One region of the Ochrobactrum sp. Marseille-Q0166 genome, then DNA from elsewhere that is predicted to be linked to it. Evidence: predicted binding sites of a transcription regulator. Region 1 holds the regulator's gene; the other holds the start of a gene.
What was found. Region 1 encodes PhoB, which activates phosphate uptake and scavenging genes when phosphate is short. Its sites were predicted from a motif close to TGTCATNNANCTGTCAT; they were not measured.
Positions count from the first base shown of each region.

Region 2: a site for PhoB is predicted at 5,201-5,217, ahead of H5024_RS03545 (inorganic diphosphatase). Genes of this name have one in related genera too.

Region 1 covers NZ_JACJUO010000001.1:264,467-272,580, reverse strand. Annotated here, with positions in the region: gene pstC (phosphate ABC transporter permease subunit PstC) at 1-1,232, shown strand, start outside; gene pstA (phosphate ABC transporter permease PstA) at 1,232-2,548, shown strand; gene pstB (phosphate ABC transporter ATP-binding protein PstB) at 2,611-3,384, shown strand; gene phoU (phosphate signaling complex protein PhoU) at 3,453-4,175, shown strand; gene phoB (phosphate regulon transcriptional regulator PhoB) at 4,295-4,981, shown strand; gene H5024_RS01225 (cell wall hydrolase) at 5,613-6,560, shown strand; gene H5024_RS01220 (hypothetical protein) at 6,611-6,877, opposite strand; gene H5024_RS01215 (aminopeptidase) at 7,112-8,114, shown strand, end outside.
Region 2 covers NZ_JACJUO010000001.1:746,968-755,081, forward strand. Annotated here, with positions in the region: gene serA (phosphoglycerate dehydrogenase) at 1-825, shown strand, start outside; gene H5024_RS03530 (GNAT family N-acetyltransferase) at 831-1,340, shown strand; gene H5024_RS03535 (adenylosuccinate synthase) at 1,584-2,873, shown strand; gene H5024_RS03540 (transcriptional regulator) at 3,070-4,482, shown strand; gene H5024_RS03545 (inorganic diphosphatase) at 4,547-5,149, opposite strand; gene rpoH (RNA polymerase sigma factor RpoH) at 5,385-6,296, opposite strand; gene H5024_RS03555 (RluA family pseudouridine synthase) at 6,576-7,634, opposite strand; gene H5024_RS03560 (hypothetical protein) at 7,638-8,114, shown strand, end outside.

The DNA of each region.
Region 1 (8,114 bases):
TCGCCGTTGAAGATGGTTCATATTCTGAGCGGAGTCTGCAGCTCAGCATGATCCGCAGTCTTTCTGATGGTATACAAAAGCTGACGCCGGCTGAAATCGGCAGTTTCCCGCAGACTTACAAGGAAGCGCGTGATGTTCTCGGCTCAAAAGGCGTGGCGCTTGCAACAGAAGGTCAGGACTATATGGTCCCGGTTGCTCTGTTCCTTGATAAAGCGAGTAAGGTTTCCCACACCGTTGGCAGCGCAATTGCCCTGGTTATTGCGGTTGCTGGCCTGATTTTCGGTCTTTCCGGCATCAAGCGCCGCACACGTGCACGCAACAATGTCGAGCGCATTGTTCTTTGGGGGTTGATCGCTGCATCCGGTATCGCAATTCTCACAACTATCGGCATCGTGTTCTCTGTTCTGTTCCAGACAGTGAGCTTCTTCCAGTCGGTTGCCCCGATGGACTTCTTCTTTGGGACGGTCTGGGACCCACGCTTTGCAGCTGCCGGTTCAGGTGGTGAAGTCGGACAGTTCGGGCTGATCCCCCTTTTGGCTGGCACACTTTACATTGCTTTTGTTGCCATGCTGTTTGCGGTGCCGGTCGGTCTTTTCTCGGCAATCTATATGGCCGAATATGCATCGCCGCGTGTTCGTACTGTCGTTAAGCCCGTGCTTGAACTTCTGGCTGGTATCCCCACTATTGTTTACGGTTTCTTCGCATTGATAACGGTTGGTCCGTTCCTGCGTGATCTTTCGGCTGCCATTGCTGGCGGTCAGGGTTTCATTATGGCGCAGAGTGTGCTGACTGCTGGCCTTGTAATGGGCGTGATGCTGATCCCATTTGTGTCATCGCTTTCCGACGACATTATAACAGCGGTTCCCGGTTCACTCCGCGATGGCTCACTTGGTCTTGGCGCAACGCGCTCTGAAACAATCAAACGTGTTGTTCTGCCAGCAGCCCTTCCGGGCATTGTCGGTGCATTACTGATGACGGCCTCGCGTGCGATTGGTGAAACCATGATTGTGGTTCTTGCAGCTGGCGTTGCAGCACGTCTCTCCGCCAATCCCTTTGAAGCAATGACGACGATTACTGTGAAAATTGTCAGTCAGCTCACGGGGGATCTTGAATTTGACTCGCCGCAGACGCTGGTTGCCTTTGCGTTGGGTATCACCCTCTTCGTTCTGACGCTGATTATGAACATCTTTGCGCTCTATATCGTCCGCAAGTACCGGGAGCAGTACGAATAATGTCCGATTCAACTCTCAATGCCGGCACGGCGGTACCAAAGCCCCAGCGCCGCGATATCGGGATCAAGCGTCGCTACGCTGCTGAACGTCGCTTCCGTCTCTATGGCGTGGTCGCCATTGCGATAGGTGTGTTCTTTCTATGCGCGCTTTTGTTTTCAGTTTTCTCGAAGGGCTATACAGCTTTCGGACAGACGACAATCTATTTGCCGGTCAAGCTTGACGCACAAGTTATCGATCCGGGCAATAAACTGGCAACAGATCCGAATGTGCTCATCACCGCCAATTATCCACTTCTGGTGCGTAACGCTTTGGCTGAAAAGCTCGGTGTTCCGACATCAAATCGAGCAGAAATGCGTGAAGTCGGACGCTTTTTCTCGGATGGTGTGCGTGTTCAGCTGCGCCAGATGGTGATGGATAATCCATCACTGATTGGCACAACGCAGATCGTTCCCGTACTCGCTGCCGCTGATATTGATTCTGCCTATAAGGGCCAGATCGATGTCGCAGTTCCGGAAGCAAACCGTAAGGTTTCGGACCGCCAGTTTGCCTGGATCAAGACCCTGACCGATGAAGGCATGATGAGGGAAGCTTTCAACTGGGGTCTTTTCACGAATGGCGCTTCGAGCCGTCCTGAAACCGCGGGTCTGGGTGTTGCGCTGGTTGGTTCTTTCTACATGATGATGATTGTGCTGGTGCTCGCCCTGCCAATCGGCGTGGCCGCTTCAATCTATCTTGAAGAATATGCCAAGAAGAACCGCCTGACTGACCTCATTGAAGTCAACATTAACAATCTCGCTGCTGTGCCATCGATTGTTTTCGGTTTGCTTGGGCTTGCGGTGTTCATCAATTTCTTCAATCTGCCGCGTTCGGCGTCTATCGTTGGTGGTCTGGTGCTGACACTGATGACGCTTCCAACCATCATCATTGCGACACGCTCTGCACTTCGTGCTGTGCCGCCATCAATTCGTTCTGCCGCGCTTGGTCTTGGCGCATCGAAAACGCAGATGGTGTTCCACCACGTGCTGCCACTCGCAGCCCCCGGCATTCTGACCGGAACGATTATCGGCCTTGCCCAAGCGCTGGGTGAAACCGCACCGCTACTACTGATCGGCATGGTGGCTTTCGTTGCCAATATGCCTGCAACCCCAATGGATCCTGCTACGGCTCTGCCTGTGCAGATTTTCATGTGGGCTAATGAAGCCGAGCGTGCCTTTGTAGAACGGACATCAGGCGCTATTATCGTCTTGCTCCTGTTCCTGGCAGTTATGAACATTGCAGCAATTATTCTGCGCCGCCGCTTTGAGCGCCGCTGGTAAACGGGAGAGAAATGATGAATCTCATGACCGAAAGATCTCTCGAAAAAGCCGTAGGAGAAAAAATGAACACCAACGCCCCTTCGATCAAAATGCGTGGCGACAAGGTCTGTGTGTTCTATGGCGAAAAACAGGCTCTGTTTGAAGTCGATCTGGACGTACCGGAAAAGATGGTGACAGCATTGATCGGCCCTTCTGGTTGTGGCAAATCCACCTTCCTTCGTTCGCTCAACCGGATGAACGATACAATCGAAGGCTGTCGTATCACCGGCAAGATTACGCTCGACAATGAAGACATCTATGATCCGAAGATTGATGTCGTTGAACTGCGGGCCCGCGTTGGTATGGTGTTCCAAAAGCCAAACCCATTTCCAAAATCCATTTTTGAAAACGTGGCCTATGGCCCACGTATTCATGGACTGGCTCGTAATAAGACAGACCTCGAAGAAATCGTTGTCACAAGCCTGAAGAAGGCCAGTCTTTTTGAAGAGGTGAAGGATCGCCTGCACGATGCTGGAACCGGCCTGTCCGGCGGTCAGCAGCAACGTCTGTGCATTGCGCGTGCGATTGCGGTCAGCCCTGAAGTGATCCTCATGGATGAACCTTGCTCGGCACTCGATCCGATTGCAACGGCCAAGGTCGAAGAGCTGATCGACGAGCTGCGTCAGAACTATACCATCGTCATCGTGACCCACTCGATGCAGCAGGCTGCACGTGTTTCACAGCGTACCGCCATGTTCCATCTGGGCAATCTGGTGGAAGTTGGCGACACCGACGTGATGTTCACAGCGCCGACAGAAAAGCGCACGCAGGACTACATCACTGGTCGTTTTGGCTAAACAATATTTTGGCAAAGGCGCGAACCGACGGTGGTTCCGCTTCCTGCATTTTTAATCAGAGGTCCATCATGGCGTCTCAGCATACTGTTAGCGCATACGACGAAGAACTTCAGTTCCTAACCCACAAGATTGCCGAAATGGGCGGTCATGCGGAACGCATGGTCGAGCAATCTGTTGCGGCGATTGTCAATGCCGACAACGCATTGGCGCAGCGGGTTATCTCCGACGATCTCATCCTCGATGCAAGCGAGCGCGAGATTGATGACAAGGCCGTAATGATCATCGCCAAGCGTCAGCCAATGGCGGTTGATTTGCGGGAAATCATTGGCTCCATCCGTATTTCAGCCGATCTGGAGCGTGTAGGGGATCTCGGCAAGAATATTGCCAAGCGCGTTGCCGCCGTTTCGGAATCGCGTCAACCGGGCAAGCTTTACCGGGGACTTGAAACCTTGGCAGAGCTTGCTCTGACGCAGCTCAAAGACGTTCTCGACGCCTATGCGACACGTTCAGTCCAGCAGATCAATATCGTCCGCGATCGTGACGATGAAATCGACGCGATGTACACGTCGCTGTTTCGCGAACTTCTGACCTATATGATGGAAGACCCGCGTAACATTTCGGCCTGCACGCATCTTCTGTTCTGCGCCAAGAACATAGAGCGTATTGGCGACCATGCCACCAATATTGCTGAAACGGTCTATTACATTGTGACTGGCCTTCAAATGCCTGCAGAACGCCCGAAAGAAGATCTGAGCCACGGTATTGTCGTGGATGAGGCTCGTAAATCCTGAACGCATGGCTTGCTGTAACCATCCAGTGAGCCATTGGAATATGTAAAAAAGCGCGGCGGCACGCGGTCGAACGGGGGAATTGCATGTGCCACCAGGCTTAACTCTATAGGAAACACTGCATGTCACAGGCACCCAAGATTGCTGTGGTTGAAGACGAAGAAGCGTTGAGCGTGCTGTTGCGCTATAACCTCGAAGCCGAGGGATATCACGTCGATACGATATTGCGCGGCGATGAAGCAGAGATTGCGCTGCGTGAAAACGTGCCGGACCTTCTTATTCTCGATTGGATGTTGCCCGGGGTTTCGGGCATCGAGCTATGCCGCCGCTTGCGTCAATGGCCAGAAACCGAGCGGCTGCCGGTGATCATGCTGACGGCGCGCGGCGAAGAAAGCGAGCGCGTTCGGGGCTTGAGTGTTGGTGCCGATGATTATGTGGTGAAGCCTTTTTCGACACCGGAACTGCTGGCGCGCGTCAAAGCCATGCTGCGTCGTGCCAATCCGAGTGTTCTCTCGCATGTGCTTAAAGTTGGCGAGCTTGTGCTCGACCGTCAGCAGCATCGTGTTTATCGCAAGGAAAAAGAAATTCGTCTTGGACCGACAGAGTTCCGTTTACTCGAATATTTCATGATGTCTCCGGGACGGGTCTTTTCGCGCAGTCAGCTATTGGATGGCGTCTGGGGACCGGATATTTATGTTGATGACCGCACCGTCGATGTCCATGTGGGGCGTCTGCGCAAGGCAATCAATATTGGCCGTACACTCGATCCGATCCGCACGGTTCGCGGTGCAGGCTATTCATTTGGGTGATCATTTAGGATTATTCGAAGCTTGATGATGGTCCGTTGCCTGACTGGCGGCGGGCTTTTTTCTATTGGAAAACTCATTCCGATTCGTAATTTTTAAGGGAAAACGGTTCCATAATCACACATGTCACACGATGTTACAGATTATTTCACAAAGTTGACCAAAGGTAAGCAGGTTCTTGTATGCGAAATTATTTCTGGTTTTTTCATAGTCGATTTCTGAGGCTTAGTAGGATGTTAAAGCTTTAACGAATTAAGGCAGTCATATGGTGCGTATCGTATGGTAAATGAATCGCGTGTAATCAACAGCTTATGAGTTTTGAATAAATACTTTAACTATTTATTAATAATTTAGAATGGCTTAGCACATAAGGGTAAGCGGAGATTCGAGTTGCTGAAGCTGTGTTTTCCGCAATAACTCCGATTTTGAAATATGATTTTTTGCCTTGTTTTTGCCTAAAAATCCGCAATCCTTGCACGGCAAGAAGATTAGCAAGACGTTTGAATTTTAGTTTTCGTTCGATTTGGCTTGAACGCCAGCCTGATGTAGCGGCTTTTTTTGAAGTGCTTTCAAGAAGTGAAATCAGACTGGATCAATTAAGGGTCGTAATGATGCAAATTAAGAGATTGAGCCTTTGACGCGCGCTTCCACAAAGAAACCATTGGTTATTCTGGGTTTGCTCGCGGCACCATTTTTGGTGGCGGGTTGCACGACGACCAGTGGTACGACCAAGACAAAAACCGAAAAGACGGCGGCCAGCCACGTCAAGACGGTCAATGGCGTCAAGACTTTCACATACACCGCCAGAGACAGGGAATGCCTCGAGCGTGCGATGTTCTTTGAATCGAACCGTTCGAGTCCTGATGGTCTGATGGCCGTTGGTACGGTGGTTATGAACCGCCTCGCATCAGGGAGCTATCCGGATACGATTTGCGGCGTTGTCGGTCAGAAGAACCAGTTCGCTCCCGGCGTTCTGACCCGTAAAATGAATTCAAAGGCTCTGCCGGATGTTCAGGCTGCAGCCGATGCTGTGCTTAAGGGTAAGCGCCATCCGTCCCTGAAGAACTCGATGTTCTTCCATACCGCGGGGCTCAAATTCCCTTATAATAACATGCACTATGTCCTGGTCGCCGGTGGAAATTCTTTCTACGAAAAGCGTGGTCGTGACGGTGAATTGCAGAACCCGGTTCCCCAGACGCCTTACAATCTCGCTTACGTATCAACGCCACAGTCGCCCTCTATGCCTGAAGGACCGTTTTATAACGTGACGACACAGCAGGATGGGACTGTTCCAGAGGCTCAGCCAACGGTACAGGTCGCTTTGGCTGAAGCTGCAAAGACCAACGAGGCACAGCAAAACGGTGGTGTCGGTCCACAGGCGCGTGGTGATCGACTGGCGACACTTCCTGTGAAACCTGCTGAAAAGCCTGGTCTGATGCAGGTTGCAAGTTATCAGCCGACTTTTGGTGAAACAGCGCCATCTGTACAGAATGTGTCACTGGGATATGCTGCCGACAAGAAGCATGTAGATGCCATAGGCGCAATGCTTCTCGCGCAGGAACGCCCGGAATCGCCGCTCTGAGAATTCTGTTGAACGAGAAATTGAAAAGCGCCCTTGAGAGGGCGCTTTTTTCATTTCACAGGCACTGCTACCGGAACGGGCTGATAAATTACCATCGGCCTGTCGTAGAAATCAGCTCTGTTCTGCCATTCGCGACGATCTGCGCGGCGGTCGAGATCAAGCCGCATCAGGCAATTCGCAAATGCGTCCGATTTCTGTTTAAAACCGTAGCCGCGACAAGCCTGTTCGTCGGCGGCGCGGCGTTGTTCTGGTGTCATGGTCTGACAACCAGCAAGCAGGCCAGCCACACCGAGGATAATAAGCACGCTTTTCTTCATAGCCGTTGCTCTCATTGAATAAAAGTTTCAATCGACCGCGATTTGAATATAGCGCAGTGGCGTGAAAAAGCGCAGTGAAATTAAGCCATTTTTCCTGGCACGTTCTGAAAAGTGCGAAGCAGTTTTCAGACAAGATTTGCGCCCAAAAGGAGTTAAGGCGCTTATCTGATGCAATTAGATTGAAAAGCGCTCTAAACTGCCACTGATTCTTTCAAACACGAGGCTTGCAGCCATATGGCACATGACAATAATGCTCCCGTCATCGATCCGGTAAAACTCGAACGTCTGGCCGAAGTTGCCGTGCGCGTCGGGCTGCAATTGCGGGAGGGGCAGGATCTGGTCATCACGGCACCTGTCGTGGCCCTGCCGCTGGTGCGTCTGATCGCAAAACACGCCTATAAGGCCGGAGCAGGCGTTGTAACGCCATTTTTCTCCGATGATGCAATCGCGCTGGCACGGTATGAAAATGCGTCGGATGAGAGTTTTGATCGCGCCGCTGGCTGGCTCTATGAAGGTATGGCCAAGGCTTATGCCAATGGTGCAGCACGTCTGGCTATCGCTGCCGACAATCCAATGCTGTTGTCTGCCCAAGACCCTGCAAAGGTTTCACGCGCCAACCGCGCTAATTCGAAAGCCTACCAGCCAGCGCTGGAAAAGATTGCCGGTTTCGACATCAACTGGAATATAGTTTCCTATCCTAACCCGGAATGGGCGAAGCTGATGTTCCCCGATGATGCAGAAGATGTTGCGACCCGCAAATTGGCCGATGCGATTTTTGCAGCCTCCCGCGTCGATGTCGCCGATCCGGTTGGTGCATGGGCTGCACATAACGCCGCATTGCGAACCCGCACGCGCTTCCTGAATGGTAAGGCTTACAGCGCGCTGCATTTCAAGGGACCGGGCACAGACTTGACGGTTGGTCTTGCCGATGGCCATGAATGGCATGGTGGTGCCTCCACCGCCAAGAATGGCATTACCTGCAACCCGAATATCCCGACCGAAGAAGTCTTCACTACACCACATGCGCTGCGCGTTGAGGGCTATGTATCGAGCACCAAGCCGCTGTCGCATCAGGGTACGCTGATCGATAATATCTCCGTGCGCTTTGAAGGCGGACGCATTGTCGAAGCCAGGGCCAGCCGTGGCGAAGAGGTGCTGAACAAAGTTCTGGATACCGACGAGGGCGCACGTCGTCTCGGTGAAGTCGCACTTGTTCCGCATTCCTCGCCAATTTCGC
Region 2 (8,114 bases), 480 kb from region 1:
TTCGAGACCGAGCCTGCTACAGACAATGAATTGTTCAATCTGCCCAACGTGGTTTGCACACCGCATCTTGGTGCTTCGACTTCCGAAGCGCAGGAAAATGTGGCGATTCAGGTGGCCGAGCAAATGTCGGATTATCTGGTCAAGGGTGCTGTTTCCAACGCGATCAACATGCCGTCGATCACTGCAGAGGAAGCGCCGCGCCTCAAGCCATTCGTCAAGCTCGCAGAAGTTCTGGGTGCTTTTGTTGGCCAGGTGACGGACGAGCCAATTCAGGAGGTCGAAGTACTTTTTGACGGTTCCACTGCGGGCATGAACACACGCGCTCTGGTCAGTGCAGCACTTGCCGGTCTGATTCGTCCGCAGGTTGCTGATGTGAACATGGTTTCTGCACCGATTATGGTGAAGGAACGTGGAATCATCGTCTCCGAGATCAAGCGCGACAAGTCTGGTATCTTCGACGGCTATATCAAGCTCACCGTGAAGACCACCGAACGTGAACGGTCAATTGCAGGAACGTGTTTCTCGGATGGCAAGGCTCGTTTCATTCAGATCAAGGGAATCAACCTTGATGCGGAAGTCGGTCCGCACATGCTTTACGTCACCAATGTCGACATTCCAGGCATGATCGGTCTGCTCGGAACGATTTGCGGCAAGCACAATATCAACATCGCAAACTTTGCTCTCGGACGTAATCATCCGGGCGGTGATGCCATCGCGATGCTCTATGTCGATGACAGGATTCCACAGGCAGCACTTGACGAACTCATTGCTCAAGAGGCAATCAAGGCGGCAAGACCTTTGGAATTTAACATCGAGGAAGCTTGAGCGACATGACAGACGGGATTGAACAGGCAGAATGGCGGCGAATGCAAGCGCAGGACATAGCGCGCGTAACAGCCGTGGCCAATGTCGTTCACCCCGACTTCTTCGAGGATGAGGCGGTCTTCCGGGACCGCTTCAAAGTCTATCCGGCCGGTTGTTTTGTGCTGGCCAATGGCAGCGAAATTCTCGGTTATGGCATCAGTCATCCATGGCAACTCGATAAGGTGCCTGCGTTGAATTCGATTCTCGGTGAGCTGCCGAAGGAAACGAGCACCTATTATATTCACGATATCGCACTTCTGCCGGTGGTTCGCTCAGGCGGGCAGGCTTCGCGTGTGGTCGAATTGATGGCCGCTCAGGCAGAGCGAGATGGTTTTGTCACCATGGCCCTTGTTGCGGTCAATGGCTCTCAGGGATTCTGGGAGAAAAAGGGCTTCGTTACCCGCGATGTGACCGCACTCGAAGAGAAGCTGAAAGGCTATTCGGACGAGGCGCTCTATATGGTCCGCGCCGGCTAAAAGGCACTTTGACACTGAATAGCCTTATTCTCGACACTGGTTTGCCACCAATTTTCGAGTTTTAAGAGCACGTTTTCCACGTTTTTGCGAAAAATAATCATGTTTTGCGCATGAAAGAGTCGCGTAAGCAGGATTCAGTCTGTATAGAGACGAGGGATCAGCACCTCGCGTCAAACTGTCGGGGCTGCTTGCGATCCTTGGGTTATATTGACGGCTGAGATGCCGTACCGAGGAGTTTTCTCAATGGCGAATGTAGTTGTCGTCGGGTCGCAATGGGGCGACGAGGGCAAGGGAAAGATCGTGGACTGGTTGTCCGAGCGCGCCGATGTGATCGTGCGCTATCAGGGCGGTCATAACGCGGGTCATACGCTTGTCATCGATGGCGTCAGCTACAAGCTTTCGCTTCTGCCATCCGGCCTTGTACGCGGCAAACTGAGCGTGATCGGCAATGGTGTTGTGGTTGACCCGCATCATTTCGTCATGGAAGTCGAAAAGCTGCGCGGCCAGGGCATCGAAATCACCCCTGAAGTTCTGCGCATCGCAGAAAATGCACCGCTTATTCTGTCCGTTCATCGCGAACTGGATGCAATGCGTGAAGGCGCTACCGAAGGTCTCAAGATCGGCACCACCAAGCGTGGTATCGGCCCTGCATATGAAGACAAGGTTGGCCGTCGCGCGATCCGGGTCATCGATCTGACCGAGCCGGACACCTTAGAGCCAAAGGTTGAGCGCCTGCTTGCTCACCACAATCTGCTGCGTCGCGGCATGGGCCTTGAGGAAATCGCGGTTGCGACCATTCTTGAAGAGCTGACCTCGGTTGCAGACAAGATTCTCCCTTATATCGATCAGGTCTGGCGCGTTCTCGACGAACGTCGCAAGGCTGGCGACCGCATCCTTTTCGAAGGTGCGCAGGGCGCACTTCTTGATAACGACCACGGCACCTATCCGTTCGTCACCTCGTCCAACACTGTTGCCGGTCAGGCCGCTGCCGGTTCGGGCCTTGGTCCGACAGCAATCGGTTATGTTCTCGGCATTACCAAGGCTTATACCACCCGCGTTGGTGAAGGTCCGTTCCCGACCGAACTCAACGATGAAATCGGTGAATTCCTTGGTACCAAGGGCCATGAATTTGGCGTGGTAACAGGTCGTAAGCGTCGTTGTGGCTGGTTCGATGCCGTTATCGTTCGTCAGACGGTTCGCACTTCCGGCATCACCGGTATTGCGCTGACCAAGCTCGATGTTCTCGACGGTCTTGAGGAAATCAAGATCTGCGTGGCCTACGAACTCGATGGCAAGCGTATCGACTATCTGCCATCTTCAATGGGTGCGCAGGCCCGCGTGAAGCCGATTTATGAAACGCTGCCGGGCTGGTCGGAAACGACAGCTGGTGCGCGTTCGTGGAACGATCTTCCAGCGCAGGCTGTCAAATATGTCCGCCACATCGAAGAGCTGATCGGCGCGCCGGTTGCAATGCTCTCGACGAGCCCGGAACGTGAAGACACGATCCTTGTCACCGATCCATTCCATGATTGATTGATCGGGACTCCGGTTCTGATAACATAAAACACCCGGTTTGCCGTCATGGCGGACCGGGTGTTTTTTAAGATTTTTTCGCGATCATTTTGAAAGCGTTCACTTAATCGTTGCCGCAACCTTTGCTTTCCATCGATTATTGTGATTATTGAGATATTTACTGCATTTCGAACTCGCGGAAACTGGGTAAAACGGCATGGCGGATTTTGTAGCGGTTCTGAAAAAGACAATTGATGCGCAGGCAGACAAATCGCCTGAGCTGCGTCAGCGTGTCTATGCAAAAGCACGTGCGACGATTGAACAGAAGCTTGTGACGGCGAACGCCTCGCAAGTTGTGGCTGTTCGCCAGCGCAAAATCCTCGAGGATGCTATTGAAGAAGTTGAAGCCTTTTATGCGCCTCCAGCTTCCACGCCGCCCCTTGACGAGCCCCAGACTGATCCGCTCGAAGAGTTTCTGCACGAATCAACGCGTGCGGCAAACATGCCTTCTCATGCAGACCGCGAACCGCAGATTGCGACTGAGCACCACTACTCTGACCGCGATTACGAGCGCGAAGAAGAAACATCGCAGGCTCAGCACGCTCGTCGCGATGATTGGGGTGTCGAGCGCGAGCCGGATCATACGGACGATAAGACTTTTTCACGCCGCAGCGAATATGTAGAACGCAGCAGCCCGAAACAAAAGCGTTCTTCTACAGGCCTGATTATTGGCCTAGTTGTTGTGCTTGCCCTTGGTGCTGGCGGTTATGTTGCTTGGAGTAACAAGGACAAACTTCAGGAACTGGCATCAAGTCTTGGCCGCAGCGATGCACCGGCCAGCGGTGACAGTGGTACGACGCAGCAGCCTGAACAGCAGGTGCCACCGGCCGGACAGACTGCGGGTGCTGACCAGCCACAGACGCCACCTGAAGAACAGAAGATGACTCAACGTCTGATGCCGGACGGCAGCGAGACAGACGAAGGTCCAGCCGGTGGACAGGCCAGCCTCGGTGAGGGGAAATCTACCGCTGCCTCAACGCCGGGTGCAGAACAGACCAATTCACCGAACCAGCCACAAAGTCAGCAGGCTGTTGCCGTTGGCCAACAGGCGCTTCTTTATGAGGAACGCGGTGGTACGGAAACGGGGTCGGTAGAGCGTGGAACCGTCGTCTGGTCGGAAATTGAGGAAAGCCCAAGCGAGGGTGAACCTGCTGCGCCTGCAATTCGTGGTACGATCACGATGCCGGATACCAAGGCCGAGCTTAAGCTGACGATTCGCAAAAATACCGACCAGTCCATTCCCGCCAGCCATCTGATTGAGATGGTATTCACTGTGCCAGATGACTTTGCTGGAGGTGCCGTTGATAACGTCCAGCGTATCACATTCAAAGATACGGAACAGGCAGCTGGTAATCCACTGATTGCTGTACCTTCCAAGATAGCGGACAACTTCTTCATTATCTGGCTAAATGACGCAAAGACCGCACAGGATACCAATCTTTCTCTGATGCGCCGTTTGCAGTGGATCGATATTCCGATCTCTTATCGCAACGGGCGGCGCGCTCTGATCAGCCTTGAAAAGGGCATTCCGGGCGAGAAAGTCTTCAATGACGTTCTGGGTGCGAGCTAAACGACACGAAATAGCAAAAAGGCCGCTTTGAGCGGCCTTTTTGTTTCAGCGATATATAGCTTGATTATTTCTTTTCAGAAAAAGCCTTGATGGCTTTGGCCACTTCGTTTGCTGCAGTTTCAGCAGTATCGAAGCCGCGGAGTTCGACCGCTTTCCGGCCTTCAGGCAATTGTTTGTAAACGCGGAAAAAAGCTTCAAGGCGCTGCTGCTCGATCTTTGGCAGATCAGCAATCTCCTTGATATTGTCGTAGGTTGGGTCGATTTTAGAGGTCGGGACAGCGACGATCTTGTCGTCCGTTTCACCACCGTCGATCATCTTGAGAACGCCGATTGGACGAACCTTGATGATTGCACCCGGAACGATTGGTTCGCGGGTGTAGACGAGCGCGTCAAGCGGATCGCCGTCGCCTGCCAGCGTGCTGGTTATGGAGCCGTAATTGGCTGGATAAACGACCGGCATCGACTGATAGCGATCGACGATGATGTGGCCGGTCTTGTCGTTGATTTCGTACTTGGTGAAGCTGCCTTGTGGAATTTCAATGGCAGTGAAGAATTCTTTTCCGTCCTGCTCTTTCTGAGGGTAGTCCAGATAGGAGACATATTCAGACGCAGATACAGCGGTTGCAGCAGTCAGAGCGAGCATTGCAGCAAGCAGGAGCTTTTTCATGGGAGACCTTCAGGTTTCGGTGAAACACCTCACGTTGCCTAAAGCCATTCCATTACAGTTATTTGACGTTTTTTTATCGGTTGGATGACAGGTTGCATCGGACGACGCTCCCGTGGATCAAAATGCGATTTCGTCTCAAAATCAGGCGATATCTTTCTTGAGACTCTTCAAAAGCAAACTGCCGCAAAACGGTTTCCCACTTTGCGGCAGTAGATGGGGCTGAAGAACATCAGTTTCAGGCGTGAGCTTCTTCAACATGGTTCAAAGCCTTCTGCTGCTTGAAAGCTGCAGCCTTGACGGCAGCCTGTACTTTTTCAAAGGCCCGCACTTCGATCTGGCGCACGCGTTCACGGCTGATGCCAAATTCACCGGAAAGGTCTTCCAGCGTCATTGGATCTTCCGAAAGGCGGCGGGCTTCAAAGATGCGACGTTCACGCTCGTTGAGCGTGTCCATGGCCTGTTCAAGCAGCGAGCGGCGGCTTTCCAGTTCGTCCTGTTCAATTAGAATCTGTTCCTGACTGCTGCTGTCGTCCACGAGCCAATCCTGCCATTCGCCCGATTCACCTTCGGCTGCGCGCAGCGGCGCATTAAGCGAAGCGTCGCCCGACAGACGGCGGTTCATGGAGACCACTTCGTCTTCGCTAACCTTCAGCTTGGTCGCAATCTGCTTGACCTGATCCGGGTTGAGATCCCCATCGTCAAGCGCCTGAATTTTGCTCTTCATCTTGCGCAGATTGAAGAACAGGCGTTTCTGATTGGCAGTCGTACCCATCTTCACAAGGCTCCACGAGCGCAGGATATATTCCTGGATCGAAGCCTTGATCCACCACATTGCATATGTGGCCAGGCGGAAGCCGCGTTCCGGTTCAAAGCGCTTGACTGCCTGCATCAGGCCGACATTGCCTTCGGAGATGACCTCGCCTATTGGCAAGCCATAACCGCGATAGCCCATTGCAATCTTTGCGACGAGGCGAAGATGGCTAGTCACCAGCTTATGTGCAGCTTTCGGATCAGTATGTTCGTGATAGCGCTTCGCCAGCATGTATTCTTCCTGCGGCTGAAGCATTGGAAAGCGGCGAATTTCTTCCAGATAACGGGTTAGACCACCGTCACCAGATGTAATGCTAGGGAGATTAACCTGGGCCATAAAGCACCCTCCTTTATAATTTCAGGTTCCCTTTTGGCGAACCTGTCACGCTGGCTGCCTCCTGCACTTCCAACGTGAGCTTACATATATAGGGATGATTTTGGCGAAAACACGATCTCTGACCTCATGAAACAATGTGTCACTAGAATGTGAACATTTGTCCAATCCAGAGAAGATTCCCTGTAGGGCCGTGACCTGCTGGGAGATAGTGTTTCCGCCCCCTAAGCCTCGCTTTTACAAGCTCATTCATGCTGTCTGAAACTGTTAGAACTTACATCATTATATAGAGTGCTGGCGAAAATTTTCCAGAAGCTGCTCCATATCTTCGGGCACGTCTGCCTCAAAGCGCATAATTTCTTCCGTCGTTGGATGGGTGAATGCCAGCAAAAAGGCATGAAGCGCCTGACGATGGAAGCCTTGCACCGCGTTTTTCAGTGGCTCGGGCAGTTTGTTAGCCTTGGTTTTGTAAGCGCTGCCATAATCCATGTCGCCGACGAGCGGATGGCCGATATGCGCCATGTGGACACGGATCTGGTGCGTGCGCCCGGTCTCAAGCCGGCATTCGACGAGTGATGCCAAGGCCGTCGCATCTTCACGCGGTGCGAATTTTTCAATTGTCGAATAATGGGTGACGGCATGGCGCGCATCGTCACGTTCTTCGTTGACGACAGCCTGTTTGGTGCGGTCGCGATGCGAACGGCCAAGATGGGCATCGATATAGCCTTGTGGGCGTTCGGTCATGCCCCAGACGAGCGCGAGATAGGCGCGTTCCAGATCGCCCGTCCGTCCATGATCTGCGAACTGCTCGCTTAGATGGCGATGGGAGTGATCATTTTTGGCGACTACCATGACACCGCTGGTATCCTTGTCGAGACGGTGAACGATACCGGGACGGCGGATTCCCCCGATGCCGGACAAGCTATCGCCACAATGATATATGAGGGCATTGACGAGCGTTCCCGTCCAGTTGCCGTTACCCGGATGGACAACAAGTCCTGCGGGCTTGTTGATGACGATGAGATCATCGTCTTCGTAGAGAATATCCAGCGGGATGTTCTCGCCTTGCGGTTCGGCTGGTTCAGGCTCTGGCAGCACGATGGTAATCTTCATACCTTCGCGCAGCTTTTGCTTTGCACCGCTGGCGGGAGCACCATCGAGGGTCACGTGACCTTCAGCAATCAGGGACTGGACGCGACTGCGGGAGAGTTCCGGCCCCAATGCTGCGGACAGCCACTGGTCTAATCTTTTGCCCGCAGCATCGAGATCGGCAATTAGTTCTTTCAATTGTCTCTTCCCTTCGTTATCACGCGCCCACGCGGGAGCATGAACCGGAGTCATTTAATGCAGGATCCACACTATCCGAGATATCAGAATCAACAAGATTCGGGATATCAGGACTATCAGCAGGGCTATTATCCGGAACAACAACAGCCCGAACCCCCGCTTGATCCAGCGATGGAGAAAGTTCGTCGCAAGATGATCCGTCTGCTTGCGGTGTCCATCGGTGTCATGCTGATTGGTCTTATGGCTGTGCTTGTCGCCGTTGTCTACAAGATCAATCGTGCGCCTGATACCACCGAGACCGAAGTGGCACGATCAGACATTCCGGGACAGGTTGTTGCACCTGTTAAGCCTGAGCCTCCAAAACTGATTGAATCACAGATTGATCTGACGCCAGGCACGCGCCTGTTATCGCAGAGTCTGTCTGGTGATCAGCTTTCGCTTGAAACGCTTTTGCCGGATGGCGGCACGGAACTTATTATTTATGATTACCGTGAATCGCGCATTCTCGGGCGCATCAAGCTTGGTAATGTTGAA